Regions from separate parts of the Lysinibacillus sp. NPDC097195 genome, predicted to be linked through region 2. Evidence: predicted binding sites of a transcription regulator. Region 2 holds the regulator's gene; the other holds the start of a gene.
What was found. Region 2 encodes LexA, which represses DNA repair genes until DNA is damaged. Its sites were predicted from a motif close to CGAACATATGTTCG; they were not measured.

Region 1 (15,758 bases), 640 kb from region 2:
TGAAAACCGGTGAAGGTAAAACGTTAACAGCGACGATGGCTGTTTATTTAAATGCGATTACTGGTAAAGGCGTGCACGTTGTAACGGTCAATGAATATTTGGCTAGTCGTGATGCTGCTGAAATGGGAGAACTGTATAATTTCTTAGGCCTTTCAGTTGGTTTAAACTTAAACAGCTTATCAAAAGAAGAGAAGCGTGCGGCATATGAAGCGGATATTACGTATAGCACAAACAATGAATTAGGGTTTGACTATTTACGTGATAATATGGTGCTTTATAAAGAAGAGCGTGTTCAACGTCCACTTCATTATGCTGTCATCGATGAAGTAGACTCGATTTTAATTGATGAGGCGCGTACACCATTAATTATCTCTGGTCAGGCTGGCAAGTCAGCACAGCTGTACAAGCAGTCGAATGCTTTTGTCCGCATGTTAAGTGCGGAAACAGATTACACATATGAAGAATCAACAAAAGGTGTTACGTTAACGGATGCCGGTGTAGAAAAAGCTGAAAAAGCATTCGGAATCGACAACTTGTTCGATTTAACACATGTTCGTTTAAATCATGCCATTAACCAATCGTTGAAGGCACATGTAAGTATGCATAATGATGTAGACTACGTTGTGCAAGAAGGCGAAATTGTCATCGTCGATGGCTTTACAGGTCGTTTAATGAAGGGGCGCCGTTATTCTGATGGTCTTCACCAAGCTATTGAAGCGAAAGAAGGCGTTGAAATTCAAAATGAATCGATGACAATGGCTACGATTACGTTCCAAAACTACTTCCGTATGTACCAAAAGCTTGCAGGTATGACAGGTACAGCGAAAACAGAGGAAGAAGAGTTCCGCAATATTTACAACATGAGCGTTATTGCAATTCCAACGAATAAGCCGATTGCTCGTGATGACCGTCCAGATTTAATTTTTGCTTCGATGGAAGGCAAATATAAAGCGGTAGCAGCTGATATAGCTGAGCGTCATAAGGCAGGCCAACCAGTACTTGTAGGGACAGTTGCGATTGAAACATCTGAAATTATTTCGCAATTGCTTGATAAACATAAGATCCCACATAATGTACTGAATGCGAAAAACCATGAACGTGAAGCGGAAATTATCGCGAATGCCGGTTCTAAAGGTGCAGTTACAATTGCTACAAACATGGCTGGTCGTGGTACCGACATTAAACCTGGCGAAGGCGTATTAGAAATTGGCGGTTTAGCGGTAATTGGTACAGAACGTCATGAATCACGTCGTATCGATAATCAGCTACGTGGTCGTTCTGGGCGTCAGGGGAATCCAGGGGTTACTCAATTCTATCTGTCACTTGAAGATGATCTAATGCGTCGTTTTGGCTCTGACAATATGAAATCGATGATGATGCGACTTGGAATGGACGATTCACAACCATTGCAATCGAAAGTTGTCTCAAGAGCGGTAGAGTCAGCGCAAAAACGTGTTGAAGGGAATAACTTTGATGCCCGTAAACGCTTATTACAATATGATGATGTTTTACGTCAGCAACGTGAGATTATTTACAAAGAGCGTTATGACGTTTTAGAAACAGAAAATATGCGTGAGCTTGTAGAGTCGATGATTCAAGAAACAATCGATAATATTGTCGGTCTTTACACACAAGGCGATCAGCCCAATGACTGGAACTTAAAAGCGATTGAGGACTTTGTTGCGGCTAATCTTTTAGAAGAAGGCACATTAAAAGTTGCGGATTTCCAAGGTAAATCTGCTGAAGAAATTAATACACTTATTTCTGATGCTGTACATCAACGCTATGATGAAAAAGAAGCTGAGCTTACACCAGAGCGTATGCGTGAGTTTGAAAAAGTTATTTTACTGCGTTCAATTGATACGAAGTGGATCGATCATATCGATGCAATGGATCAATTACGACAAGGGATTCATTTACGTGCCTATGGTCAAAATGATCCTCTGCGTGAATATCAACAAGAAGGTTTCGCAATGTTTGAGGATATGGTCGCTTCCATTCGTGAAGATGTAGCGAAATATGCTATGAAGGCAGAAATTCGCAGCAACTTAGAACGTGAAGAAGTTGCCAAAGGTCAAGCTGTCAATCCGAAAGAGGATGGATCTCCTGCGCCTAAAAAACAACCTGTTCGTAAAGCTGAGAATATTGGTCGTAATGATTTATGTCCATGTGGTAGCGGTAAGAAATTTAAAAACTGTCACGGTGCAGGTCAATAAGTGCGTAATAAAGAAAGATCAATTCAACGACAAGTTGAGTTGGTCTTTTTTATTGTTATCTAGAAAAAGCGGATCATATATCTGAATTAATAGACAATAGATAATCAAGGGTATACAATAATTGTAACAATAGGTATTTAGTTCAATGAAAGTAATGAATATAGCAGATTAAATATATAGTCAGTCACTTCCATATGAATTTACTTTCTTTGACAAAAGGGGAGGTGAATGAATTTATGCGATAGTTGAACAACTTCTCGAGTTTTGTATGATTGCTAAACATGCTCGAGGAAGTACATAAAGTGGACCAATATACATGTACATTCCTTTTTTAATTCACATAATATAAAGGAGGAGTAATCATTGCATTATAATTGTCAAGACATTATGAGTAGTGAAACAATGTTGTATATGCCTGAGTATGATGCCTTTGGAAATTTATGTACACGCGTAATTGAAAGGGACTATCAATATATCTCCAAATTATCTCCTACGAGACTAATGGATTTTAATCTCCGCTATTTCGGTTCAAGCTTACGAGGGGCCTTTGATGGGTCGAAAATGATTTTAGGTAAGCTCAATAAAAACCCAATTGTTGTTCATGAACGGTTTAATATTTTGTGGTTTCCAAGTAAGTCGCCACTGCATCCAGAGTGTATGTGGTTTGCAGTTCATCATATAGATGATTATATAGCAGTCGGTAAAAAGGAGACGAAGGTTGTCTTTATGAACGGACAAGAAATGATTGTGGATGTTAGTCCGAAAGCGTTTGAATACCGTATTCAACGGGCTTTTTTATTAAAATATAAGCTTGAGAAGCGCACGAAACATTTACTTGTGCAGCTAGATCGTGTCAAAGTATTTCAACGAATGGCGCGACGTTCTAAGTTAGAAGATGAGATGACAAAGGATGAGCGTTAGAAAATAATAAATGCTTAGGGGTGTAAGCTGATGATTTATTATGAAACGACTTGTATTTGCTGTAAGAGACAATTTAAGCTTTTAGAGGGAACGAGAAAATACCAGCTTTATAAAGTAAATCGACAAAGACGATTAACATGTGAGCATTGTGATCAAAAAATCCATGCTGAAGCTCGGAAAAGTTTACTTAGTAAGCTCAATTAGGGAGATTTGAACATAGAGAGTGGTACAGACTAAAATAGTTTGTACTACTCTTTTTTTGTTTGGTCCTATTTAACCTGTGTTGAAAAAAGTATGTTTTCCGCTTTAAAAACGCTATAATAGAATAATACGGATTTTACTTGTACTATCCATAAAAAATGTTCGGAGGATTTAACAATGATTGAATTAGCAGATGTACGTAACGTTTTAGACACTACAGCCAATAAGTTGGCGGACTTTAGGGGGTCTCTTTGACTTAGAAAACAAAGAGGCACGTATTCAAGAATTAGATGAAATGATGTTAGAGCCAGGCTTCTGGGACGATCAACAAGGAGCACAAGTTATCATTAACGAAGGTAATGGCTTGAAGGCAATCGTCAATGAATACAAAGAGTTAGTGGATACACATGAAAACTTAGATATGACACTTGAGTTATTGCGCGAGGAGCCAGATGAGGAATTACAAGAAGAGCTAGGCAATGAGCTAGCAGAATTCCAACAAAAAATGGGTGACTTTGAGCTGCAATTACTATTAAGTGGACCATATGATCACAACAATGCCATTTTAGAGCTTCACCCAGGTGCTGGTGGTACGGAGTCTCAAGACTGGGGTTCTATGCTGCTTCGAATGTATACACGTTGGGCAGAAAAACGCGGCTTTAAAGTAGAAACAGTCGATTATTTACCTGGTGATGAAGCGGGTATTAAATCTGTCACATTATCGATTAAAGGGCATAATGCGTACGGTTATTTACAGGCTGAAAAAGGTGTACACCGTTTAGTACGTATTTCACCGTTTGACTCTTCGGGTCGCCGTCATACATCATTCGTGTCATGTGATGTCATGCCTGAATTCGATGACAATATCGAGGTAGAAATTCGTACAGAAGATTTAAAAATTGATACGTACCGTGCAACAGGTGCTGGTGGTCAGCATATTAATACGACGGATTCAGCTGTTCGTATTACGCACATTCCAACTGGTACTGTCGTACAATGTCAGGCGGAGCGTTCACAAATTAAAAACCGTGAAAAAGCAATGACAATGTTAAAAGGGAAGTTATATCAATTAGAAATTGATAAACAGCAAGCACAACTTGATGAGATTCGCGGTGAGCAAAAGGAAATTGGTTGGGGTTCACAAATTCGCTCATATGTTTTCCATCCATATTCTATGGTGAAAGACCACCGTACAAGTGAAGAAACAGGAAATGTAGGCGCAGTAATGGACGGAGATATCGATCCATTTATTAATGCCTATTTACGTTCTAAAATCGGATAACAATGACAACCTCAGAGGAAGCAAGCCTCTGAGGTTTTTTAGTGCCATTTTAGTGCCAGGCACGCAAACAGTTCTGAATATTTCCGGTGCCAGGCACACAAACAATTCTTACACAATTTTAAAATGGGGGATGATATGGGGCATCGTGGCGAAGTTGTTTACGTTCCTCCATAAAATGTTTGTATAGCATGGAAGCATTCACAAATTGTTTACTAATGGAGTTGTATGTAATCGGTAACTCAATTTCCATCGCATTTTTCAATGTAATCATGCAGCCTTCATTACTTGGACAAATATTTGAAATGGCATGAAGGCCAATCCAAATATTATGGATAGAAGCTGGTGAATAAGTCGGTAAAAAGATACAAGGAAAGCCATAATCATAAGCGACGACGATTGGGAGTTTGTGTTGATTGCCAAAAAAGCGCTTCGAAGAATATTTTGCTGCTTCATAAGTGGTGCCCATTGAGATGCACGATTTTCGTAACACATGTAAAGGTCTACGTGTAACAATTAGCTCGTTATGTTTGTCGATAACGTGAGTAAAAATTTTTGATTCATGTTGAATCGGTTGCAATAAATAAGTATTGAAAGACATTAAATAACCATTCACATAATTTGGTGACATATGTAAACGCCTCCTTTTGACTTTGATTACTTGTAGTGTAAAGGACTAAAACAAAATCTAAAAACATAGATAAAAATCGAAAAGTTATAGATATTTCATAGTAATTGCTAAGAAATTTGCTCGAAATTACGTTTTAATTCTCCTAAATAATAGAGGATTTTCATTTGTTAAGCGTTGCATTTTAATCTAAATTTTCTTATAATTTAGAAAAGGATCGAGGTGAGATCGTTGGATAAATATTATTCGTACACAGATTTTCTAAAAGCCGTTGGACAGTCAAAAAAGGTTGATGAGGCAGAGAAATTATTGAACGAGATTTATTTAGATTTATTTTTAAATCGTATCCAGCGTATGCATCGTGAAGAAAAGCTAATGGTTCTAATAGATAGAACACTCGATGAACGAGATAAAAAAGCTTTTCACATATACGCATCTGAACTAGAGGCCTTACACAAAGTAGCAAGTGAATAATAGGATAAGCCCGCTCTCCCATGCAGGAGAGCGGATTTTTTTTGCTAAACAATAGTCTGCTATGGGTGTGCACGCTAGAAGGAAATTGCCTAATGAACAACGTATAACTGCAAAATCTTTTATTTTTCTAGAATTCTATGATTAAAGAAAGGGTATATATCAAATCATGGGTATAAGTGGTGTATAGGAAAGATGTCCATTTCTGATCATCTAAATGAAAAATAACAAACATTCGTTCGGAAATATTCGATATTTTATTACTGCTATGCTAAAATATATGTACAAATTGGAAGGAAAGGACGGGGACATGCGTGCAAACATTTGATTTACAGGCGCCTTATCAGCCTAATGGGGATCAGCCACAGGCGATTGCGGAATTAGTGGAGGGTGTGCGTGAAGGGAAACGACATCAAACATTGCTTGGCGCAACAGGGACGGGCAAAACTTTTACGATTTCCAATGTTATTCAGCAAGTCAAAAAACCAACACTGATTATGGCTCATAATAAAACATTAGCGGGTCAATTATATAGTGAGTTCAAAGAGTTCTTCCCAAATAATGCGGTTGAATATTTTGTTAGCTACTATGATTACTTTCAGCCAGAAGCGTATGTTCCGCAAACAGATACGTATATCGAAAAAGATTCAAGCATTAATGATGAAATCGACAAACTGCGTCACTCAGCCACATCGGCACTGTTTGAGCGTGATGATGTCATTATTATTGCATCAGTGTCCTGCATATACGGTTTAGGTTCTCCGGAAGAATATCGAGAATTGGTTGTATCGATTCGCACAGGCATGGAAATTGAACGCAATCAATTATTACGAAAATTAGTAGATGTGCAATATGAGCGCAATGATGTCAGCTTTACACGCGGGACGTTCCGTGTGCGTGGAGATGTTGTGGAAATATTCCCAGCCTCTCGTGATGAGCATTGCGTACGTGTCGAATTTTTCGGAGATGAGATTGATCGTATACGAGAAGTTGATGCATTAACGGGCGAAATATTGGCAGATCGTGATCATGTAGCCATTTTCCCGGCATCTCACTTCGTTACACGAGAAGAAAAAATGTTAAAAGCAATTGATAATATTGAACAAGAATTAGAACAACGCCTTGCATTATTGCGTTCAGAGGATAAGTTATTGGAAGCACAACGCTTAGAGCAGCGTACACGTTATGATTTAGAAATGATGCGTGAAATGGGCTTTTGCTCGGGTATCGAAAACTACTCACGCCATTTAACATTACGTGAAGCGGGAGCAACCCCGTATACATTGCTTGATTACTTCCCAGAAGACTTTCTACTAGTGGTCGATGAAAGCCATGTCACATTACCTCAAGTGCGAGGCATGTACAATGGGGACCAAGCGCGGAAAGGTGTGCTAGTAGAGCACGGTTTCCGTTTGCCTTCAGCATTAGACAATCGTCCGTTACGTTTTGAGGAATTTGAACGCCACATTCATCAAGCGATTTATGTATCGGCTACGCCTGGTCCATATGAACTTGAACATACGCCGGAAATGGTGGAACAAATTATTCGTCCGACAGGGTTGCTGGATCCATTAATAGATGTGCGGCCAATTGAAGGGCAAATTGATAATCTGATTGATGAGATTCATGATCGTATAGCGCGCAATGAGCGTGTACTTGTCACAACATTGACGAAAAAAATGTCGGAAGATTTATCTGCTTATTTGAAGGAAATGGGCTTAAAAGTGGAATACTTACATTCAGAGATTAAGACATTGGAGCGTATTGAAATTATTCGCGAACTTCGTAAAGGTACATATGATGTACTGATTGGCATTAATTTATTGCGTGAAGGTTTAGATATTCCTGAAGTGTCTCTTGTGGCGATATTAGATGCGGATAAGGAAGGTTTCTTACGTTCAGAGCGTTCTCTTATTCAAACAATTGGTCGTGCGGCACGTAATGCTAATGGACATGTCATTATGTATGCAGATAATATGACCGATTCGATGAAAAAAGCCATTGAAGAAACGAAACGTCGCCGATCCATACAAATGGCGTACAACGAAGAACATGGTATTACACCGCAAACGATTGTTAAAAAGATTCCGGATGTTATTCGTGCAACACAGGTAGCAGAGGAAGAGGAATCTTATGTTACAAAGGCGACGAAAGGCAAGAAGTTAACAAAAGCAGAAAAAGAAAAATTACTCGCGTCTCTTGAAGTAGAGATGAAAGAAGCGGCAAAAGCACTCGATTTCGAACGTGCAGCTGAGCTTCGCGATACAATATTTGAATTGAAAGCAGAAGGGTGATTGGCTTGTGAAAAATACAGAAATCGTCGTGCAAGGCGCACGTGCACATAATTTAAAAAATATCAATGTCACAATTCCACGTGATCAATTAGTCGTGTTAACAGGCTTATCGGGATCAGGGAAATCTTCATTAGCGTTTGATACGATTTATGCTGAAGGGCAACGCCGCTATGTCGAATCATTGTCGGCTTATGCACGCCAATTCCTTGGTCAAATGGATAAACCGGATGTAGACGCCATCGAGGGGCTATCGCCAGCCATTTCTATTGATCAAAAAACGACGAGCCGTAATCCGCGCTCAACTGTTGGAACAGTAACAGAAATCTATGACTATTTACGTTTACTATTTGCCCGAATTGGCAAGCCAATTTGTCCTAATCACGGCATTGAAATTACGTCTCAAACGATTGAGCAAATGGTAGACCGTTTATTAGTTTATCCAGAACGTACGAAAATGCAATTACTAGCACCGATGATTTCGGGGCGTAAAGGTACACATGTAAAATTACTGGAGGATTTGAAAAAACAAGGCTTTGTTCGTGTACGTATCGATGGAGAATTACGCGATTTAGATGATGCCATTGATCTTGATAAAAATAAAAAACACTCAATCGAAGTGGTTGTCGATCGTGTAGTTGTGAAAGAAGGTATTGCAGCTCGTCTAAGTGATTCGTTAGAAACAGCTTTGCGATTGGCAGAAGGACGTGTCCTTGTCGATGTGATGGAACATGAAGAATTACTCTTTAGCGAGCATCATGCTTGCCCATTATGTGGATTTTCAATAGGTGAGCTTGAGCCACGAATGTTCTCCTTTAACAGTCCATTCGGTGCTTGTACAAGCTGTGATGGTTTAGGTACGACACAGGAGGTTGACCTTGAACTGATTGTGCCTGATTGGGATCGCTCATTATTAGAGCATGCCATTGCGCCATGGGAGCCTACAAGCTCGCAATATTATCCACAATTATTAAAGGCTGTATGTGATCATTACGATATTCCAATGGACGTACCAGTTAAAGATTTACCTAAAGATAAGATGGATAAAATTTTATTTGGCTCAGGCAAAGATAAAATTCATTTCCATTATGAAAATGAATTTGGTAATGTCCGAGATCAGATGATTGAGTTTGAAGGTGTTGTGCATAATGTAGAACGTCGATTTAAAGAAACAACGTCTGATTATGTACGAGAGCAAATGGAGAAATATATGGCGCAGCAAGCTTGCCCTTCTTGTAAAGGTTATCGACTAAAAACCGAAACATTAGCTGTCAAAATTGCAGACAAGCATATTGGGCAAGTAACAGAGTACTCGATTCAGGATGCAGATACGTTTTTCAAAGAGCTGGATTTGTCTGAAAAGGATATGCAAATCGCCAAGCTTGTCTTACGTGAAATAGAAGAGCGTCTCGGCTTTTTAGTCAATGTCGGTTTAGATTATTTAACCTTAAATCGTGCGGCGGGCACACTTTCAGGTGGTGAAGCGCAACGTATTCGTCTTGCCACGCAAATTGGCTCACGCTTAACAGGTGTGCTTTATATTTTAGACGAGCCATCAATCGGCCTCCATCAGCGTGATAATGATCGTCTTATTAGTACACTGCAAAATATGCGTGATATTGGTAACACATTAATTGTTGTAGAACATGATGAGGACACGATGCTAGCGGCAGATTATCTTATTGATGTTGGACCAGGTGCTGGTGTGCATGGTGGTCAAATTGTTGCGGCAGGTACGCCACAGGAAGTAATGGATAATCCTAAGTCGTTAACAGGTCAATATTTAAGCGGTAAGAAATTTATCCCGTTACCAATTGAGCGTCGTAAACCAGATGGTCGTAAGCTATCGATTTTAGGTGCGAAAGAAAATAACTTACAAAATGTAAAAGTAGATGTGCCATTGGGTTTATTTGTAGCAGTAACAGGTGTTTCAGGCTCTGGTAAATCGACATTAATCAATGAGATTTTATATAAATCATTAGCACAAAAACTTAATCGTTCAAAGGTAAAACCAGGGGCACATAAAGAAGTCACAGGGTTGGATGAATTAGAAAAAGTGATTGATATTGACCAATCGCCAATTGGTAGAACACCGCGCTCCAATCCAGCAACCTATACAGGGGTGTTTGATGATATTCGCGATGTTTTCGCAACGACAAATGAAGCGAAAGTCCGTGGTTATAAAAAAGGACGTTTTAGCTTTAATGTAAAAGGCGGCCGCTGTGAGGCATGTCGTGGCGACGGTATTATTAAAATCGAAATGCATTTCCTACCAGATGTTTATGTGCCATGTGAAGTTTGTCATGGTAAACGGTATAATCGTGAAACGCTTGAAGTAAAATATAAAGATAAAAGTATTGCCGATATTTTAGATATGACAATTGAAAATGCTGTTGTGTTCTTTGAAAATATTCCTAAAATCCAACGTAAATTGCAGACGATTGTTGATGTTGGTTTAGGCTATATGAAATTAGGGCAACCTGCGACAACCCTTTCTGGCGGTGAGGCACAGCGGGTAAAATTGGCTTCAGAATTACATCGTCGCTCAACAGGTAAGTCATTTTACATTTTAGATGAACCGACAACTGGTTTACATGCAGATGATATTGCACGACTTCTACTTGTGTTACAACGCCTTGTTGAAAATGGTGATTCAGTGCTCGTCATTGAACATAATTTAGATGTTATTAAAACGGCTGACTACATTATAGACTTGGGTCCTGAAGGTGGCGACAAAGGCGGGACAATTGTTGCGACAGGTACGCCAGAAGAAGTAGTGGAAGTAGCTGGCTCTTATACGGGCAAATATTTAAAACCGATTTTAACACGTGATCGTATGCGTATGGATGCTGCTTTAGCAGAAGCATCTAAATAATTTACATCAAAAAATCTGCATGTTTCCGTGGGAAGACATAAACACATGAGGCTGTTGCTTTCCTAGGAAATTTTGCAGGTTTTTTTTGATGAATTATAAGATTGTCAATACTTTTTTAGCTTTGCAGTGAAACTTTTCACATATGGAGACGTATAAATAAATATAACAATCTGTGGGAGGCTATATAATTATGCAAAATGAACGTCAACGAATTTTAGAACTTGTGGAAAAAGGTACTATTTCAGCGCAAGAGGCGATTACATTATTAGAAGCATTAGAGCAACCTAGCAAGTCCACGCAACCTAATATGGATGATATGTCGAAGACAGGTGAGCAATCCTCAACAGAAAAAGAATTTATTTTTGAAGAAGAGCCAAAGAAAAAAGATGGTGATTTCACGAAGTATTTCCAAGATGAAATCCATGATTTCCGTAAAGATTTATCGCAAATCGGTTCACTTTTTATGGATATGATGAACACAGCAGTAAAAAAAGTTAAAGAATTTGATGTTTCTTCGCCATTTGGTGATAAATTTGAATTTACACATACAGAAGAACTGGCAGCAGAGCATATAGAGAATGTCATTGTCGAACTACCGAATGGTAATTTTTCTTTAGAGCCATGTGAAGGTGATACATTCCACATTATTTGTAAGGTGAAAGCACCGCTTGTCAATGATAGCGAGGAAGAGACACGTAATCATTTCTTGGAGCAATTTGTTGTGAAAAGTGAAGAAGACTCTCTAAGAATTTTAAGTCAATTAAAGCTTGTGCAAGTAAATGTTCAAGTGCTAGCACCAAAGGAAAAGCTAAACAAATTATCGGTTCGTTTAATGAACGGTGGAGCAACTTTGCAAGATATAGAGCTGGAGCAATTAAAGTTGAAAACATTGAATGGCGCAATTAAGGGCACGAAGCTAGTCTTTGCGAAGGCGGAAGTCGATTCAACGAATGGCTCTATCGAATTAATGGACGTTCGAGGTAAAGATTTAGAAGCTGAGACATTAAATGGTCGCGTCTACTTAGATGGTGCATTAGATGAAGTAGAAGCAAAATCAGTGAATGGACATGTTGTCGTGACGACATGTTCAAGTAACTCATCGAAAATTAAAGCACATACTGTGGCTGGTGCTGTAGAAATATATGTCCCACGCACAATATCTTTAAGCGGTAAAATTGTTACGAATTTTGGTAAAGTAGATGTCGGTATTCAAGATGCTTCAAAAATTGACACGCAAGATCAATTTTTAACGAAAGTAGTGCGTTTTGATAAAGAAGTTGAAAATGCCAACCGCTTGTTTATTGAAGGTGAGTCGAAAACGGGGGCAGTTTTAGTCCGGTATACAACGACTGAAGAACAATAAATAGTATAGATCAAAGAGTTAGATTGACTGCCATCAATCTAACTCTTTTTTATTTTGGGATTGTTGTTCTAATTTCTTTTCATCGCCATTATTTAAGGATAGTAACAGTAATCGCTAGTACTTTCCATCGATTCCTGTTTCTATTTGTTGGTATTTACAATATTTTTAAAAAATATTCCAACAAACGATATTTTTATAGAAAATAATGTCAACGAATGAAATAAAACTGTAATAAAAAAACATAGATTGAGTGCTATAATAGAAAAAGGAATACATCTTACATATTTAAGAGGTTTAGGTGGTTTTAAAAAAATGATAGAAATGAAAAATGTGACAAAGAAGTACCCGAATGGTGTAGTTGCGACAAACGGCATTTCGGTTAATATAAAACAAGGTGAATTTGTCTATGTTGTTGGTCCAAGTGGTGCAGGTAAATCGACATTTATTAAGTTAATGTACCGTGAGGAAAAAGCAACGTCAGGTGAAATTACTGTTAATGGTATTAATTTAGGTGGTTTAAAAAATAAAAAAGTACCTTTCTTGCGCCGTCAATTAGGTGTTGTTTTCCAGGATTTCAAATTATTACCAAGATTAAATGTCTATGAAAATGTGGCATTTGCTCTAGAGGTTATTGAAGAGGAGCCTGTCGAAATACGCCGTCGCGTAATGGAGGTTTTAGACCTTGTTGGCTTAAAGCACAAGGCAAGAATGTTCCCAAATGAACTATCTGGTGGCGAACAGCAACGTGTCTCTATTGCACGTTCTATAGTCAACGTACCAAAAGTGGTTATTGCAGATGAACCAACAGGGAACCTAGATCCCGAAACATCATGGGAGATTATGAATTTATTTGAGGAAATTAATGCACGAGGTACAACAATTGTTATGGCAACTCACAACCGTGAAATTGTAAATACCATTCGTCGTCGCGTAATTGCGATTGAGGGCGGTATGATTGTTCGTGATGAACACGGAGGTGACTACGGCTATGAAATTTAATACAGTAAAACGACACTTTCGAGAAAGTTTTAAATCACTAGGCCGTAATAGTTGGATGACCATTGCGTCTGTCAGCGCGGTTACAGTGACATTGATATTAGTAGGTGTATTCTCATTAATTATGATGAACTTAAATAAAGTAGCATCAGATTTAGAGAACGATGTAGAAATAAAAGTTTTAATCGATGAAACAGCAGATCAAGCTGCTGAAAAAGCGCTACTTGCGAAAATAAAAAAATTGCCTGATGTTGCCGAAATGACTTATTCCACAAAGGAAGAAGAATTAACAAAGTTAGTAAAAGACTTTGGGGATGATTTTAAGCTTTTCGAGCAAAGCAACCCATTACGAAATGTTATTTATGTGAAAGCGACAGATCCACAACAAACGGCGAAAGTGGCCAAAACAATTGATAAGTATGACTATACTTACGATGTGAAGTACGGAGAAGGCAAGGTAGAAAAACTTTTCAACTTCTTAAATATTAGTCGTAATGTAGGTGTTGTGCTAATTTTAGGACTGTTATTCACAGCTATTTTCTTAATTTCTAATACGATTCGTATTACGATTATTGCACGTCGCGATGAAATAGAAATTATGAAACTAGTAGGGGCAACGAATGCGTTTGTGCGAATTCCATTCGTTTTAGAGGGTATGTGGCTCGGCGTTTTAGGCTCTATCATTCCGATTGCAGTCATCGCAACACTTTACCACAATGTCTATCGAATTATTGCGCCTCGTTTACAAGGGGAGTTAGTTCAGCTTCTTGATTTTTCACCACTAGTTTATCAAGTAAGCGGTTTGTTATTGCTTATTGGTGTGCTAATTGGGGTTTGGGGAAGCTTCATGTCTGTGCGTAAGTTTTTAAAAGTGTAAGTAATGACAAGAGTCGTAAATACATTTAAAGCAATGGAAATTAAATAAGCGAAGGGGAGTTCAACAGATGAAAAGTATTGCAAAAAACACGATGAAAACATTTGCAGCTACAACTGCATTACTACTTCTTATCCAAACTCCAACAGCGTTTGCAACTAGTTTATCGGATTTAAAAGAAGAGAAAAAACAAGTAGAAACAAAGAAAAATCAATTGAATTCTTCGATTAGTAGTAAAGAAGAAGCGATTAGTGAGAATAAAGAAAAACAACAAAAATTATTAGATCAAATTCAAGCGTTAAATGCTGAAATCGATAAAACAAATAGTAATATTAAAAATGTTCTAGCAGAAATTCAAGCGACTAATGCTGAAATCAAAGCATTAGAAGGTACGATCGATGAGTTAATGCGTAAAATAGAAGAGCGTGATTTATTATTACAAGATCGCGCACGTGCTATTCAAGCAGGTGGCTCAGTTAGTTATTTAGATGTACTTCTAGGTTCTAATAGCTTCGTAGATTTTATCGACCGCTTCTCTGCTGTTAATGCTTTGCTTGAAGCGGATCGCCAAATTATTCGCGATCAAAAGCAGGACAAGCAAACTTTAGAAGAGCAAAAACAAGTTTTAGAAAGCAAGCGCCAAAAGCTTGAAGAGCAAAAAGCGAAGCTAGAACGTTTAAAAGCATCATTAGATGGACAGAAAAAAGAAAAAAATACATTAGTTGATCAGTTAGAAAAAGAACAAGCGAAACTGAAGTCTGAAAAAGTATTACTTGAAAAAGAATATTCAGAGGCTCTTGAAATTAGTGATGAATTACAACAGCAAATCATTTCTGAGCAAAATCGTTTAGCTGAAATTGCTCGTCAGCAAGAGGCAAAACGTAAAGCTGCCGCAGCCGCAGCCGCTGCTGCTGGGAACTCAAATTCTGGCTCTACGGTTAACGCTCCAGCTTCGGACGGTACTTGGATTAAGCCGACAAATGGTCGTTTAACTTCGCCATATGGTTGGCGTAATCTTGGGGCAGGTCCTGAATTCCATTATGGAGTTGATTTGGCCAATAAAACAGGGACACCGATTTGGGCAGCAGCTGACGGTGTTGTCTCTTATGCCGCACCATTAAGTTCTTACGGAAATGTGGTCATTTTAACACATTCTATTGATGGACAAATTTATACGACGGTTTATGCACATTTAAGTGCGTTCAATGTAAGTGTAGGCGATGAAGTAAGCCAAGGACAGCAAATTGCAGCAATGGGTAGCACGGGTCGTTCTACTGGTCCTCACTTACACTTTGAAATACATATCGGCTCTTGGCGAGGACAAGCAGTTGGTAGTGTGAATCCACTAAAATATATTCCATTATAAATATAATGAAAAAGAGTGTCTCCCTTACGAGACCATTCTTGAGATAGCAGACAAAATACTTCAGAGGATATCACCTCTTGCGGTATTTTGTCTTTTTTCTTGGGCATACATTCCTTGTTTTTTATAAATATGTTTTTTGGGGAGTGTAGAATAACTAAGAATAACAAGTATCTCTTTAATTGTGGTAAAATCTGAATAAATGACAGATATAGGGATTTTCTAGTTTTAGTAAAATAACTATGGGGGTGATGAATAAATGAGCAGGTTGAAGGAATTT
Region 2 (15,758 bases):
ATATGGTGATAATAATGAATTTACATGCACTAAGAATTTTTACAAAAGTTGCAGATTTAGGGAGTATAACGGCTGCAGCTAATGCCTTACTGTTAAGTCAACCTGCTGTGACGATTCAAATTCGCAATTTAGAAAAAGAGTTGGGTTTGAAACTAACGAAAAGTAAAGGACGCGGAATTCAATTAACAGAAGAAGGGCGATTTGTTTATGAACAAGGACTACGCCTATTTCACTTAGAGGGACAAATTGAAGATAAACTTAAATTGTATGTCGCCAAAGAAGAAAAAATTCATATTGCGACCTCTTACATACCGATTAATTATGTCTTGCCTAAATACATCGCAAATTACAAATTAATGTATCCAAATATAGAATTTTTCGTATCACTAGGAAATGTAAAATCGGTTGAAGATAAAATTCGCAAGTACGAAGCGGACTTCGGATTTGTTGTTCAAAGTAATATAGGACACGAAGATCTATATTTCGATAAATTAATGGAGATTGAATTTGCATTTATTGCCCACCCATCACATCCATTAGCTAATCAAAATGTCTCGTTATGTGCGTTATCCAAGGAAGAATTAATTTATCGTGAAAAGGGCAGTTCAACACGAGATTTATTAGAAGCTATTTTTTATTCTCAAAACTCAAAATTGTCCATTGCCTAAGATAGGCTTACAGATGCAAGGTTTATTTGAATCGTTAAAAGCTGTAGAAGCTGGCTATGGTATTGTCCTCGCCCCACTTCTTAGCGTAACAAACAGCATAGAAACGAAGAAATTGGCCCCTATCTTTATAAAAAATGTAGAGATTAAGCAAAGTTTATTTATTTGTACTAGAAAAAGCGAATTGACAAACCCGGTATTTGTAAGTTATTTAAAAGAAAATTTTTTATCGAAATAATAATAGATGCTATTCCGATACATTTTTAGGATCAACCAAAAAGTACACCACTATTTACGTGGTGTACTTTTTGTTTATTTAAAGAGTAACGTTACTTTATTTTGTAATAATTTTATAGTGCTTTCACTTTTATCACTGTTTTTTACATCTTTTTTAATATAATAACCGATAAAATAATCTTTAGCGTGATTTTCAAATGTATTCTCGTAAGTGTGGTTAGGTATTATAAAAGCTGAAATAGCTTTATCAGACTGAACAAATACAATAGGTATAGAAGAATTTAAGTAGAATTGAGTATATTGGTTATCGGAAGCTTCTTGTAAATAATTTTTAGTAATCAAAATCGCATCAAAAGAATTTGTATTATTTAAATCTTGTAAAGTTATTTTTTTGGTATAACATCTTTTAATAATATTATCATACTGAAAAGATGTAGAAAATGTAAAAAGGATTTTCATCTTTTGACACTGTTAAATCCGATTTAGAATCTATTGGTGATGTGTCAGCATTTCTAATTGTTCACGTTCATTAATTTTGATTCTTCGTCACCATTTATCCATCATATTTTATTTATAGTGGATTGTTAGTTATGCATATAAAGTTGATTGAAACTGAGGACGGGCAACTCCTGCTCAGAACGCACACAGCGAAAGACGCAACGGACCGGGCGTAAGCGGGGGTTGCGGCTTACGTGTGTGGCCGCGGAAAGCGCCCGGACGTAGCGGAAATCAACGGTAGGAGACATCTACATTTATTTAAAATGAAAAAAGACTGTAGACAAAATCGAAATTTTTCGAGGTTGTCTACAGTCTGACCGTAGTGCTCCCTTAGAGCATTGCGGTTTTTTTACGAAAGCTAATCTTATAGCGCTTTAACTTTCGCTACAACATTTTCTACAGTGAAACCGTATTTTTCCATAACGATTTCGCCTGGTGCTGAAGCGCCGAACTTGTCGATTGCCAGAACGTCACCTTCAAAGCCAGTGTATTTGTGCCAACCGAATGATGCACCCATCTCAATTGCTAAACGTTTTGTGACAGCTTTTGGAAGAACTGATTCTTTATATGCTGCATCTTGTTTTTCAAAGCGATCCATTGATGGCATTGATACGACTGCTACATCGATATCTTCAGCTTTTAATGCTTTTTGAGCTTCGATTGCAAGTGATACTTCAGAACCAGTTGCAATTAAAATAGCATCTGCCACTTCTTTAGAAGCAGGTGATACCGTATAAGCGCCTTTTGCTACACCTTCACGCACTGTTTCGATTGACGCGTCAAGCACTGGTAAGTTTTGACGAGATAATACTAACACAGTTGGTGTTTTTTCAGACGAAACAGCAAGCTCCCATGCAACTGCTGATTCATTTGCATCTGCTGGACGAACAACAGAAAGATTAGGCATTGCACGTAATGAAGATAAGTGTTCGATTGGTTCATGTGTTGGACCATCTTCCCCTACCGCAATAGAGTCATGTGTGAAGACATATGTCACAGGAAGACCCATTAAAGCAGAAAGACGGATTGCAGGACGAACGTAATCAGAGAATACGAAGAATGTTCCGCCAAAGACATTAACACCGCCATGAAGAGCCATACCGTTCATCGCTGCGCCCATTGCAAATTCACGCACACCGAACCAAATATTGCGACCAGCATAGTCATCCGCTGAGAAGTCGCCTGCACCCTTCATCGTCGTTTTATTTGAGCCTGCAAGGTCAGCTGAACCACCGAAGAATGATGGAGTTTTCTTCGCAATTGCGTTGATTGCATCACCTGAAGATGAACGTGTTGCTACAGATTTACCTGCTTCATATACTGGTAATTCTGCTGCGAAATCTTCTGGCAGCTTACCATTCATTGCATCTTCGAATTGAGCTGCTAATTCAGGGAACTCCGCTTTGTAAGCTTCAAATTTTGCATTCCAAGCTGCTTCAGACTGTGCACCTTGTACTTCAGCTGCTGCATTGAATGTATCATATACTTCAGCAGGAATTTGGAATGGCTCATGTGCCCATTCATATGCTGCTTTTGTTAATACAACCTCGTCAGTACCTAGTGGCGCACCGTGAGAATCTGCTTTACCTGATTTGTTTGGAGAACCGAATCCAATAACTGTTTTCACTTCAATCAGTGTTGGTTTGCCAGTAGATTTTTTAGCTTCTTCGATTGCTTGGTTCACAGCTTCTACATCTGTACCGTCAGCAACTTTTAAATAGTTCCAGCCATATGACTCAAAACGTTTTTGCACGTTTTCAGAGAATGATTTTTCTAAATCACCATCTAAAGAAATATCGTTTGAATCGTATAATACGATTAATTTTTCAAGTTTTAAGTGACCAGCTAATGAAATGGCTTCAGCTGCAACGCCTTCCATTAAGTCGCCGTCGCCGCAAAGCGCAAATGTATAGTGATCGACAATATCATGTCCTGGTTTGTTGTAAGTAGCAGCTAAATGACGCTCTGCCATTGCCATACCAACTGTCATGGCAATCCCTTGACCAAGTGGACCTGTAGTTGCCTCTACCCCAACAGTATGACCGTATTCTGGATGACCTGGAGTTAATGAATCCCATTGACGGAAGTTTTGGATTTCTTCCATTGGTAGGCCGTAACCACCAAGGTGAAGTAGGCTATATAAAAGCATAGAGCCATGACCTGCTGAAAGTACGAAACGATCGCGGTTAAACCACTTTGGATTAGCCGGATTGTGGCGAAGTTGTTTTGTCCAAAGCGTATAAGCCATTGGCGCTGCCCCCATTGGTAAGCCTGGGTGACCTGAATTTGCTTTTTCAATTGCATCGATTGACAATGTTCGGATAGCATTAATCGCTAGTTGATCCGCATGTTGAGTCATTATGTTGTGACATCCTTTCTCGTCCTATATATTGTTCTACTACAGTTTAGTCAACATTGTCCTAGAAAACAATGCTTTTGTTATACTATTTGAGATTTATGACATACTTTATCATCATTCTGTAACTTGCTTTTTAAAATAAAAGTACTGAATGAAGAATGTTATCCAGCTATAACAATTGTATTGCTACACATTTGAGCACTGGATGAAATGTGACATATTAATTTAGAAATTTATTTTTTTTCGCTTGTTTTACCTTTTCAGGTGTAACGTCATTGCCTTCTTCATCGACAACTTTCACATTTTCAATCGTATCGCGCATTGTGGCTCTAAACGTATCTAAATATTCTTTGCGAAGAGAAGTACGCTCTTTCGCCTCTTCTTCCGTTAAATTGCCTGCTTTTGCTTTGGCTGCTAGTTCATTGATTCGCTTAATTTTTTCTTTTGATAACATTGTGACACACCTTTCAATACCTTTATTACTTCAGTATGCAAAGTATAGCATGCTTTCCCTTAAAATGCAGTTATACCAACCCTTAAAAACACTTCTTAGCCATAATTTACATGACTTCCAGATGTTAGTGCTGTATAACTAATAATAACAGAAAGTATTAGGAGGAAATAAGGTGAATATTACAACACAACGACTTTTGATTCGCAAATTTGTGGCCCAAGATTGGCAGGCTGTATATAGCTATATGTCCAATCAAACGGTGATGCACTATATGCCAGAAGGTGTTTATACAGCGCAACAAGTACAAAAATTTATTACAGATAATAGCGGAGAGCAAGCCAAACATTTCGCAATTGTTTTACATGATCAACCCAAAGTCATTGGTCATCTAGTATTCCACCAATACTTTGGCGACCATACATATGAAATTGGCTGGGTGCTAAATCCTGCGTATTTTCAGAAAGGCTATGCATCAGAAGCAGCACATGCCCTATTAGATTACGGCTTCTCTAAAATGAAGCTTCATAGAATTATTGCCACATGCCAACCCGAAAATATTGCCTCCTATCGAGTAATGGAGAAAATAGGCATGCGACGTGAAGGATTTTTTAAAAAGTGTATACCGCATGGAGACGAATGGTGGGATGAATACTACTACGCCATTTTGCAGGAAGAATGGCTAGAAAAAAAGATTAGCAGTGCAAATTAATTGCCTGCTAATCTTTCTTGGTGTTCTTGATAGCGCCTATGGACCGTTGCTTTGCTTACTTCAAAGCCAAGCCCCTTCAGAGTCATCGCAATTTCTTCAAAGGTAAAGCCACGATTGCGCAGCTTAACAATTTCTTCTATCGGCACTTCTTTTCGTTCCTGACCATTCGGATTACCACGATTAGACAAATTATGTTCAGGACGATATCCATTTTCTACTGCACGACGCATACCGCGACGGATTTTCGCATTATGGATTTTACGCTGATATTCTTCAACAATGGCTAATATTTCAAGCAACATTGTATCCATTTCATTTAATTGTACAGGGCCAGCATCTCGCATTGAAAAAACATCTGTTTCTGTTTTTTGCAATAAATGTAGTACAGCCATACGTGCATTACCACGTCCTAAACGTGTTTCATCTTGCACAAATAATGCGTGTATACCATTTTCTTTAATAAAATCTAGCATTTCAAGCAATCCTTCACGCTCTACATCATAGCCGCTATGCTTATCTTGAAAAATACATCTCACATCATAGTTTTGTTCTTTCGCATAGCGTAACAATTCCTCTTGTTGTCGCTCCAACGAAGAACTTTGTGTCTCTTTGTCGGTACTAACACGGCAATAAATTACAGCCGTTTGTTGTTTAGTCATCATTTTTATTTTTCACTTCTCGCAATTTCAATTGAATTGGTGGGTAACTCATTGTCCCCCACTACTGGTATAACAAGTGATTTTCCTGCAACTATTTTCACGCTATGTAATTCGTTCTCGGCTTTCACAAGCTTTATCCAGTCATCCGTACCCATTTTACCACGGTATTGTTCGGCTAACGACCATAAGCTATCGCCATGTTCGATATAAATTTCAGTATAAGTAATGTCTCCGGGATCAGTAATAATAAGATAACCTGCAAATAGTAAAAATGCGCCTAATAAAATTGAAATATGTGTATTTTTTTTAAACCAATTCATTCATCTTTTCCCCTTTTCAGAATGTTTGTTCGGAATGTATGTTCTTATAATAAAACGAACAAATGTTTTTGTCAAACACTTTTCGAACCTATGTTTGCATAAGTGTTCGCATTCTGCTATACTATCAAATAAGAAGAATGATCTAAAAAAAAGAGGTGAGCAATCATGAAAAAAGTTTCGAAAAGACAAGAGGACATACTAGCGTTTATTAAAGAAGAAGTACGCGCAAAAGGGTATCCACCATCTGTACGTGAGATTGGTGAAGCAGTTGGACTTGCATCAAGCTCAACAGTTCATGGCCATTTAGCTCGTTTAGAACAAAAGGGCTATATTCGACGTGACCCTACTAAACCACGAGCTATTGAAATTTTAGAACCTGAAGATTCAATTCAAAAGCAAAGTGTTATCCATGTACCACTTGTAGGAAAAGTAACAGCTGGTTCACCGATTACTGCGATTGAAAATATTGATGAATATTTCCCATTACCTGATATTTACGGCACAAGTGAAGATCAACTTTTCATGTTAGAAATAATGGGTGAATCGATGATTGAGGCAGGTATTTTAGATGGGGATCTCGTTATCGTCAAACAAAAAGCAACTGCTGATAACGGAGATATTGTCGTTGCCATGACGGAAGAAGATGAAGCAACTGTTAAACGCTTCTTCAAGGAGACAAATCATTTCCGCTTACAACCAGAAAACGCTACAATGGAACCAATTATTGTAGACCAAGTTTCAATTTTAGGACAGGTAGTTGGCTTATATCGCCGTGTACATTAATGCATTCTCATACTTATACAAACAACAAAGAGAAGCACTTATCATGCTTCTCTTTTATATTTTAAGCTTGCATTAACGAATGCCTTAAAAAGCTTCTGTGCAGCAATATCCCCTACAATTGCTTGTTCCTCTGGATGCCACTGAACAGCTAGACAAAATGGGAACTCTTCGTGAACGATTCCCTCAATTAAGCCATCACTCGATTTTGCCGCAACCATGAATTTCTCAGCTAACACATTGACCGCTTGATGATGAAAGGAATTCACTGCAATTTTTTCTTCTTCCATAATCGTTTTTAGCAACGTATCGGCTGTTAATTGCACATAATGACTTGCAACACCACGAGCCGCTTGTTGCGTATGTTGTAACAGCCTACTACTATGGTATTCGCTATCAATATCTTGGTATAAAGTTCCCCCGAATGCCACATTGAGCATTTGCATTCCACGACAAATGCCAAAAATGGGCATATGCCTTGAAATAGCGGCCTGTATTAACGCAAGCTCTACCCTATCTCGTTCAGGATGTATCTGTCCTAATTTCGGTAATGGCTCTGCCCCAAATTCAAATGGATGAACATCATGTCCACCAGATAATAATAAGCCGTCCGTCAGCGATAAAACTTGGGCTGCATCTTCCTCTATCCCTAATGGAATAATTAGCGGAATACCACCAGCTTCAATGATACTTTTGCTGTAGGCTACATTTAATCTTGACGATAAATCATCTTCTGCAAACGCTGTTATACCAATAATCGGTTTCATTCCTATACCCCCTTACCAAAATCCTACATACCAATCTATTAAGACATCGCCATAGAAATACACTACTACCGCTGCTAACGCAATCGATGGTCCAAATGGAATCGGCGTTTTCCGACCTTGTTGCCGTACTTTCAGCACAATTATGCCAACTATCATACCTATTACCGCTGCTATAAAAAGGGTCAATAACGTATTAATCGTGCCAAGCACAAGACCAATTAAAAAGAATAATTTAATATCGCCACCACCCATTCCACCTCGTGATACGACAGCGATACCATATAATATGCTAAAGCCGACGACAGCACCAACGATACTATCCCACCAAGGGGTTAAGGGCGACAACACCCGTCCTAATGCTAATAGTGGAAAAAAGAACAACAGCACTTTATCTGGAATTAGCATATAGGCAAAATCTGAAACCACGATGATTATTAATAAAGAAATGAATAATAGTGCGACGACAAACTCTTGGCTAAAGCCGAATTGCCAATAGGCAAAGGCGAATAATCCCCCTGTTAATAGCTCCATTAGCGGATAAATCCAGGAAATTTTTTGCTCACAACCTCGACATTTTCCACCTAAAAACAAATAAGACAGCACCGGCACTAAATCTATTGCCGTTAATTGCCTCTGACAAGTCGTACAGTGCGAAGGAGGTGAAACAATCGACTCCTTCTTCGGCACACGTAAACCGACAACATTATAAAACGATCCAAACACAAGCCCAAAGACGAAAATTAGTATTGTATAAGCCATATCCATTTTTATTGCCTCCTAAACCAACAAGCGCCCATACATTGGAGTATGCGCGCCTTCTTCATTGTTCTCCTTCATAATAGAAGGTTGTGACCTGGATGGTAGCCTTGATGGTTACATCTGCCTCTGCGTTCAACAAATCTTGTTCACCTGGGATGGTTAAATTGATCATATCGATCTTCATGACACGCTCTAATTGCTCTATTTCCTGCAAAAATTGCTCAAGTGTTTTAAAATTCAAGGCTACAACATTGACGCTAAAGGTCACTAACTTTAAATTATCAGGTAAACTGTCCTTCACAATGCTCGAAACTGGTATAGTTTCTTCCGTATCTATGTTGTCTCCATTGACTTCTGCCTCTGCTTTTTCGAGCTCATTAGGATTACTAACTTCAGATTGGGCAACAGCAGTATCATAATTATTAAAATTCAGTGACTCGACACGAGTGCCTGTCACTTCTTCGATTTCTACCACATCTAAAATTATTTTTTCTATAGCCCTTGTTCCCGGTACCTTTTGACGCATGATTAAACTATCCATCGTAAGCTCACTTTGCCTTTCCTCTAAGGCAATAAGTTCTTTTTTCATGTCGCTCATTTGCTGTTGCACTTGCTCAACATGATTTGTTTTTGCTATTACCTCATCATGTTTTGGTTGCAATACATAATAATAAAGTGCAAATAATAGCGCCGCAATGAATGCGATTAACAATAGGATGGATGAATTTTTATGACTAGTAAGCTTATTCATGAAGGTCGACCTCCAGCTAAGTACATAAAATCAATGGTCGCTGTAATGGAAACTGAATAACGTGGTACTTCTGTAAACTTTTGCTCAGGTGTTAGCTCTTTTTGCTCCCCAACTTGTACTTCAAAATTGGCAATAGAACTGATTTGCGTATCTTTAAAATAATGACTTACCAAGAGTCGTTCTACATATGTTGCAATATCAGGCATTGATTCAAAATCTACTAAAATATTGATTGTATCTTGGCCAAATACATAACTACGTAAATAAGCATGAGCAGGTAATAACTGACGTGTTTCATCAATCAATGGTGTGACAGGGTATGCAATACTTTGAACATATTGCACGGACTGTTGCAAATTCCCCTTGTTAGATAGCTGTTGTTCATTTAACGTTTGTTGTAATTGATCACGCTCTGTAGTCAACGTTTGTTCTTCTAACTGTAATCTTTTGATATCACTCGTAGCAGTAAAATATAACAACAAAAAATAGGCGAGGATCAAACCTACTATGACTATAAGCACGCCATAAAATAACTTTGGGCTAGCAGTTCTTTTTTCAAGCTGTGGCAAGAGGTTAATATCTGGAACCATTAGTGAACCTCCTTTAAAGCTAACCCTAATAAAGTAGCAAATTCCCGTTTAAATCCTGGGAAATACTGCTCTACCATTTCTCCATGGACGATTGTTAGCGGTACCCCTAAATTAGTATCTAACAAACTGCTGATTACTTTTAATTGCGGATTATCGCCGAGGACAATTATTTCATCAACGGCTTTTTCCCCTTTATGTAAAGAAAATTTAAAGAAATTCATCATACGATCTATTTCCAGTACTTGATCCATGACGACTAGACGATAATCATCAAGCTCACCTTCATTACTAAACTGATAGCTAAACTCATCTTCCTTTTTCACTTGCCATTGGCTTAAATCTGTTTCTATCGATTGATAGCGCAAAAATTCCAACTGCCCTTGCGAGAAAATACTGATAGACAGTTCATTAATAGACCAATCCGCAATTAAATAAGTACGCTCACCCGTTAATATGGTTAAATGCTCTAATAATCGAATATTGCACAACGCGCGAATATCTGCTGCTTGTGGTTCTAACGAAACATCTAAAAACATACCCACCATTTTATTTATCTCTTCTGATGGTGCCGCAAATAACATTGCCTTGCCATCGTCGGGTTTAGGGTCGTATACATCAATTAAAGGATCTTGGAAGGGTAAATGGATAGAATGACCAAGCTCCATCTCTGCATAGCCTCTCAGTTCATGTGGTGCAACGTCGTTTGCATGCTCAAAACTCTTTAGCAAAACATTTGTATCTGGTACAAACATACGCACTGCTTGTTTTTTCCCACTCCATTTCACTACTTGTTCTTGAATAATTTTAAATAACGCTACTTCATCCTCAATCATTGCATTTTCTACAATACCTGGAGCTAAAGGTAGCTCATAGCCCTGCCATTGATTAGGCTCTGGTCCTTTCGCCACAATCGCACGCAACACATAATCTTTTAATTCGATTGAAACATGCGATTTCCTCTTTCTTTTAAACATGTGAAAAGACCTCCTTTTGCTACGATGCATACATGATGTTATTAGTTATTAGTTATCCAGTTCCCATCCTAAGGAATAGAAACATTAGGATGGGTTGGGAGGACTAATTAATTTTCTTTATTACCATCTGGTGGCGTATCGGTTTTAGGTCCTCCACCGGCTTTTTTCAATTTTTCATTAATTGCTTTTTCTTTTGCAGGATTGCCAACACTATATTCCGTTAATTGAATATTCTCTAAGTTTTTAAAGGTAATTTCCCAATCTTCATTTGTTTTAGCAAAGGTTACTGTAACATCACTAACATCAATTCCATCTACATATGGTTTTAATACATCACCACTACAACTTACAGTATCTCCTGTATTACCACTACATGCACCATCAACATAAGCAATTTTCGCACCCGCTAGGATATTAGATGCCTCTGCTAAAATAGCTCGATCCTTTGATTTATTAATGATATTTCCAATTGAAGGAATGGCAATTGCAGCTACGATTGCTAAGATCACAATAACCGCCAGTAACTCGATTAATGTTAAACCTTTTTCGTTTTTTACTAGTTTCTTATTTAATAGTTTTTTGAACATGGTTGGTTCCTCCTAGTTTCTTTTATTTGAAGTGTGAGTGGACACGGTCTTCCTTCGCGAAAAGACATTTTAATATTCTACATATTTTCATATAACTGGAACATTGGCATAAAGATAGCCGCTACAATAACGCCTACTACTAATGCAAGTACAAGGATCATAACTGGTTCGACCAAAGATTTTAATGTATCAACAGCTCGGTCTACTTCATCCTCGTAAAAATCAGCGATCTTTTCGAGCATATAATCAAGCGAGCCCGTTCGTTCACCAATAGATGTCATCTGTGTCACTAAAGGCGGGAATAGCCAGCTTTTCTCAAGCGGCTCTGATAAAGTACCACCTTTTTCTAAATTATCATGTGCTTCATGTACAACCTTGCCAATAACGGGATTACCCGCAACTTTTTCAACAATCGTCAATGCCTGTAAAATGGGCACTGAACTGCTAAATAATGAAGCTAATGTTCTCGTCATCCGAGCGATAACATTCTTTTGTAGAAGTTGTCCGAACACGGGCATACGTAATAACATAACATTGAGTAAATAATGAAAATCCTTATTGTTTTTATAAAAATAATTAAAGCCCACTACTAATATCACGAGAAACAATATAACGATATACCAATAGTGAATAAGCCAGTCACTTATCCCGACAACTATGAGCGTAATAAGTGGCAATTGTAAATCCATATCTTTAAAAGTTGCCATAAATGTCGGCACAATAAATACCATTAAAAACATCCCTACAGCCATAGTTAGAACCATTAAAACGGCAGGATAAGTCATAGCAGACTGCACTTTTTTCTTAATGTTATATTGCTTTTCTAGCGTGCCAGCTAAGCGCTCCAATGTGTCATCAATATTCCCGGTCGCTTCCCCTGCACGCATCATATTAATAAACAACACCGGAAATACTTTAGGATGTTTTGCTGCAGCATTTGAAAATGATGTACCACTTCGAAGATCCTCTTCCACTTGCATCAATGCACGTTTTAATGTTTTATTTCGTGTTTGTTCTCCTAAAATATGCGTTGCCTCAACTACAGACACACCTGCGCGAATTAGCGTCGCGTACTGCCTACAATAGATAACAAAATCCTGATGTTTAACCTTTGTACTTAGGGCTATATTTTTATGCAGAATACTATTTGACTCTTGCATATCACGTGCATTAATACCTTGTTGACGCAGTTTATCTATTGCTACTTTTCTATTTGGCGCTTCGATTATGCCTTTTTTATGAGCCCCTGTTTTCGTGCGACCACTATAACGAAATACCGTCAAAGATAATCACCAGCGTTCATATATGGTCTCGCCTCTTCCAATGAAATTTTTCCTACTGCGATTAGCTGTTGCATCGAAGATTCTAATGTGTGCATACCAAGGGCTTTACTTGTTTGCATCACACTAGGTATTTGATAAATTTTCTCATTACGGATTAGGTTGGCAATCGCTGGTGCTTGAACGAGAATTTCAGTCGCAGCAATACGTCCTTTTGCATCTTTGCGAACAAACAAGCGTTGAGAAATAATGCCTTGTAAGACATTTGCCAATTGCACTCGAATTTGATTTTGTTGATGTGGTGGAAATACATCAATAATGCGGTCAATTGTTGTCGGCGCACTACTTGTATGTAAAGTAGCCATAACGAGATGTCCTGTTTCAGCCGCTGTTATGGCCGTCGAGATTGTTTCGTAGTCTCTCATTTCACCTACTAGAATAATATCTGGATCCTGTCGTAATGAAGCGCGCAAACCATTAGCAAAACTTATTGTGTCGACACCAACTTCTCGCTGGTTAATGACCGATTTTTTATGTGTATGCAAATATTCGATTGGATCTTCTAACGTAATAATATGCTTGGAGCTTGTCTCATTTATATGATCAATCATTGCTGCTAACGTAGTTGATTTACCTGAGCCTGTAGGTCCTGTCACTAAAATTAACCCTTGTGGTTTTTCAGCAAGTTGATACAAAACTTGCGGCATATTCAGTGCCTCAATGGAAGGGATTTTTGCCTCGATTAAGCGCGCTGCAATCGTGACTTCATTTCGCTGATGATACGCATTCACCCTGAATCGACATTTCCCGGGCAATGAAAAATTAAAATCGGTTTCCCCTTTCTCTTCAAACTCTTGTTGTTTATAAGGTGGGAGAATAGCTTGCACCATTTCCAGTAAGTCCTCTGTTTCTAAAGGTACCGTGCCATATCGTTCAAGTTTGCCATGAATACGATATACAGGTGGAATACCTTTTGTTAGATGTAAATCTGACGCTTTTTCTTCAAATGAACGTGATAAAAGTTCAATAATTGAGTATGCTTTCATGTTTCACCTCTTAGTCTGCGCTAGCAACGCGTAAAATTTCTGTTGTGGTTGTTTTCCCAGCTACGACCTTTAATAGACCGTCGATTAACAATGTATGATAGCCGTTCTCCTTCATGTACTCTCGTATCACAATGTCTCCTTTGCGACTTAAAATCATTTCTTTTACTGTACGATTAACAGGTAAAATTTCATGGATGGCCATCCGTCCACGGTAGCCTGTGTGATTGCAAGCAGGACAACCACGACCTTTTTGACCATGCGTTATACCTTCAATACCATTGACCTCAAGAATTTCAAGTTCACGTGTAGTGAAAGGATACATTTCTGCACAATCCCGACATACTTTCCGCACTAATCGCTGAGCCATCACACCTATCAGTGATGATGACAACAGGAACGGCTCAATCCCCATATCATGTAAACGCGATATAGATTCTACAGCACTATTGGTATGCAATGTACTTAACACTAAGTGGCCAGTTAAGGAAGCACGTATAGCAATCTGAGCTGTTTCAAAATCTCGTATTTCACCTACCATGACAATATCCGGGTCTTGCCTTAAAATCGAACGCAAACCTGTAGCAAATGATAATCCAACTTCTTCTTTTACTTGAATTTGATTTACCCCATCTAGTTGATACTCAACTGGATCTTCTACGGTAATAATATTGACTCCATCTTCATTTAAATGATTTAAAGCTGCATATAAAGTGGAAGATTTCCCTGATCCTGTTGGCCCTGTTATAAGCATAATGCCATTCGGATGTGCAATCATTTTACGAAAATGCTGCTCATTACTTTCACTAAAGCCTAATTTATCAATTGCATTTGTAGCATTTGTTAAATCTAAAATACGCATCACTACTTTTTCACCGTAAACCGTTGGTAAAGTCGATAATCGAATATCAACCGGTCTAAAATTAACATTTGTTTTAATACGACCATCTTGTGGAATACGGTTTTCCGTAATATTCAAATTGCCCATAATCTTAATACGGGCGAGTACAACATTTTGCATATGCTTTGGTAATGAGCGTTCAGTTCTGAGCACACCATCTACACGGTAACGAACTCGTAGTTCCGTTTCCTGAGGGTCAAAATGAATATCACTTGCACGCTGAGCGACTCCATTTGCAATAATCTGATTGACCAAACGCACAATCGGAGAATCCTCATTCTCCACTTCTTCCTGCATTTCTGTAGCTGTTGCCCCTAAATCTTGCAAGGCCGCTTCCATCGATTCCTGTAAATCATAATATTTTGTTATCGTCCGGTATAAGTCGTCCTTCGCCGCGATACTCGTTTCAATTTGACAGCCCGTCGTCATACGTACTTCTTCAATAGCAAAATAATCCATCGGGTCTGCCATGGCGATAAATAATTTGTTTTTGTCCTTACGAATCGGCATGATATTGATACGCTTTGCAAGTTCAGCAGGAATTAATTGAAGCAACTCAGGGCTAATCGAAAATTGGTTCAAGCTAATATGTGGTATGCCGAGCTGAAATTCAAGTACTTCGATTAGCTGTTGTTCAGTTAAAAAATTTTCCTTTATAAGGAAATCCCCTAACTTTTCTTCTTTCATTTTCGTTGTTAGAGCGTAATCTAATTGGTCTGCAGTAATGACACCAGATTCAACCAGCAAATCACCTAACCGCTTACGACCTCCTGCATTCACGACCATCTACCTATCACCCTTTCATCACGGACTTGTTTGCACAAAATTTCCACCTTTATCATAATAGCCATAGACGATTTCTGGACCAGCTTCTTGTGAATTAGGTATAACGGGTTCTTCTACATCAGCTAAGCCGTTATCATCCAAATCAATTTGTAAATCTGCATCTACTGTATCTTTTCCAGTAATTTGAGTAGTTGTAGTAATCATTTTCGGTTCTTTAGATGAACGAGTAACAATACGATTTAATGGCGCATAATAGTCTTTGCTTATCAATTGCTCATTTGTACTGCCATCTTCAACAATGGAGCGATACACCTCTACTCGTATCCCCTCTTGTCCCTCTTGATCCACTCGTTGTTGTCCTGCCACTAAGTCGTCCGAATAACGATAAATAATGCGGGGTTTTACTATGTTGTCTTGACTAATATGGAGCATAATTTCTTTCTCTTTTGTCGGTGCAAAAATTTCTACTTTTAATGTTTGTCCTTCTATGGCTATTTTTAATTTTTTCGCTTGGTTAGAAGTGTTAACAAATCTTAAATCCTTATTTACCGCCCCATTCACTTTTGCATCAAGACCTTGTTGTAAATAATGGGGCAACTTTTCATGAACATGACGTTCTAGCAATTCTATATCTGTTTG

Region 1: a site for LexA is predicted at 5,945-5,958, ahead of uvrB (excinuclease ABC subunit UvrB). Genes of this name have one in related genera too.

What each region holds. Positions count from the first base shown of each region.
Region 1 is NZ_JBIWDP010000001.1:2,625,748-2,641,505, reverse strand. It holds gene secA (preprotein translocase subunit SecA) at 1-2,216, shown strand, start outside; gene ACIQXI_RS13465 (competence protein ComK) at 2,580-3,137, shown strand; gene ACIQXI_RS13460 (DUF2197 domain-containing protein) at 3,168-3,341, shown strand; one part of gene prfB (peptide chain release factor 2) at 3,516-3,590, shown strand; one part of gene prfB (peptide chain release factor 2) at 3,592-4,620, shown strand; gene ACIQXI_RS13450 (competence protein ComK) at 4,739-5,248, opposite strand; gene ACIQXI_RS13445 (IDEAL domain-containing protein) at 5,477-5,719, shown strand; gene uvrB (excinuclease ABC subunit UvrB) at 6,031-8,010, shown strand; gene uvrA (excinuclease ABC subunit UvrA) at 8,018-10,882, shown strand; gene ACIQXI_RS13430 (DUF4097 family beta strand repeat-containing protein) at 11,073-12,245, shown strand; gene ftsE (cell division ATP-binding protein FtsE) at 12,558-13,244, shown strand; gene ftsX (permease-like cell division protein FtsX) at 13,234-14,118, shown strand; gene ACIQXI_RS13415 (murein hydrolase activator EnvC family protein) at 14,186-15,481, shown strand.
Region 2 is NZ_JBIWDP010000001.1:1,981,789-1,997,546, forward strand. It holds gene ACIQXI_RS10280 (LysR family transcriptional regulator) at 15-668, shown strand; gene ACIQXI_RS10285 (hypothetical protein) at 682-903, shown strand; gene ACIQXI_RS10290 (hypothetical protein) at 978-1,361, opposite strand; gene tkt (transketolase) at 1,765-3,759, opposite strand; gene ACIQXI_RS10300 (DUF896 domain-containing protein) at 3,980-4,213, opposite strand; gene ACIQXI_RS10305 (GNAT family N-acetyltransferase) at 4,386-4,922, shown strand; gene ACIQXI_RS10310 (YneB family resolvase-like protein) at 4,919-5,584, opposite strand; gene yneA (cell division suppressor protein YneA) at 5,587-5,901, opposite strand; gene lexA (transcriptional repressor LexA) at 6,067-6,684, shown strand; gene ACIQXI_RS10325 (gamma-glutamyl-gamma-aminobutyrate hydrolase family protein) at 6,726-7,448, opposite strand; gene ACIQXI_RS10330 (prepilin peptidase) at 7,461-8,213, opposite strand; gene ACIQXI_RS10335 (hypothetical protein) at 8,269-8,958, opposite strand; gene ACIQXI_RS10340 (PilN domain-containing protein) at 8,955-9,548, opposite strand; gene pilM (type IV pilus biogenesis protein PilM) at 9,548-10,522, opposite strand; gene ACIQXI_RS10350 (prepilin-type N-terminal cleavage/methylation domain-containing protein) at 10,630-11,109, opposite strand; gene ACIQXI_RS10355 (type II secretion system F family protein) at 11,187-12,392, opposite strand; gene ACIQXI_RS10360 (type IV pilus twitching motility protein PilT) at 12,389-13,435, opposite strand; gene ACIQXI_RS10365 (GspE/PulE family protein) at 13,446-15,119, opposite strand; gene ACIQXI_RS10370 (VanW family protein) at 15,138-15,758, opposite strand, start outside.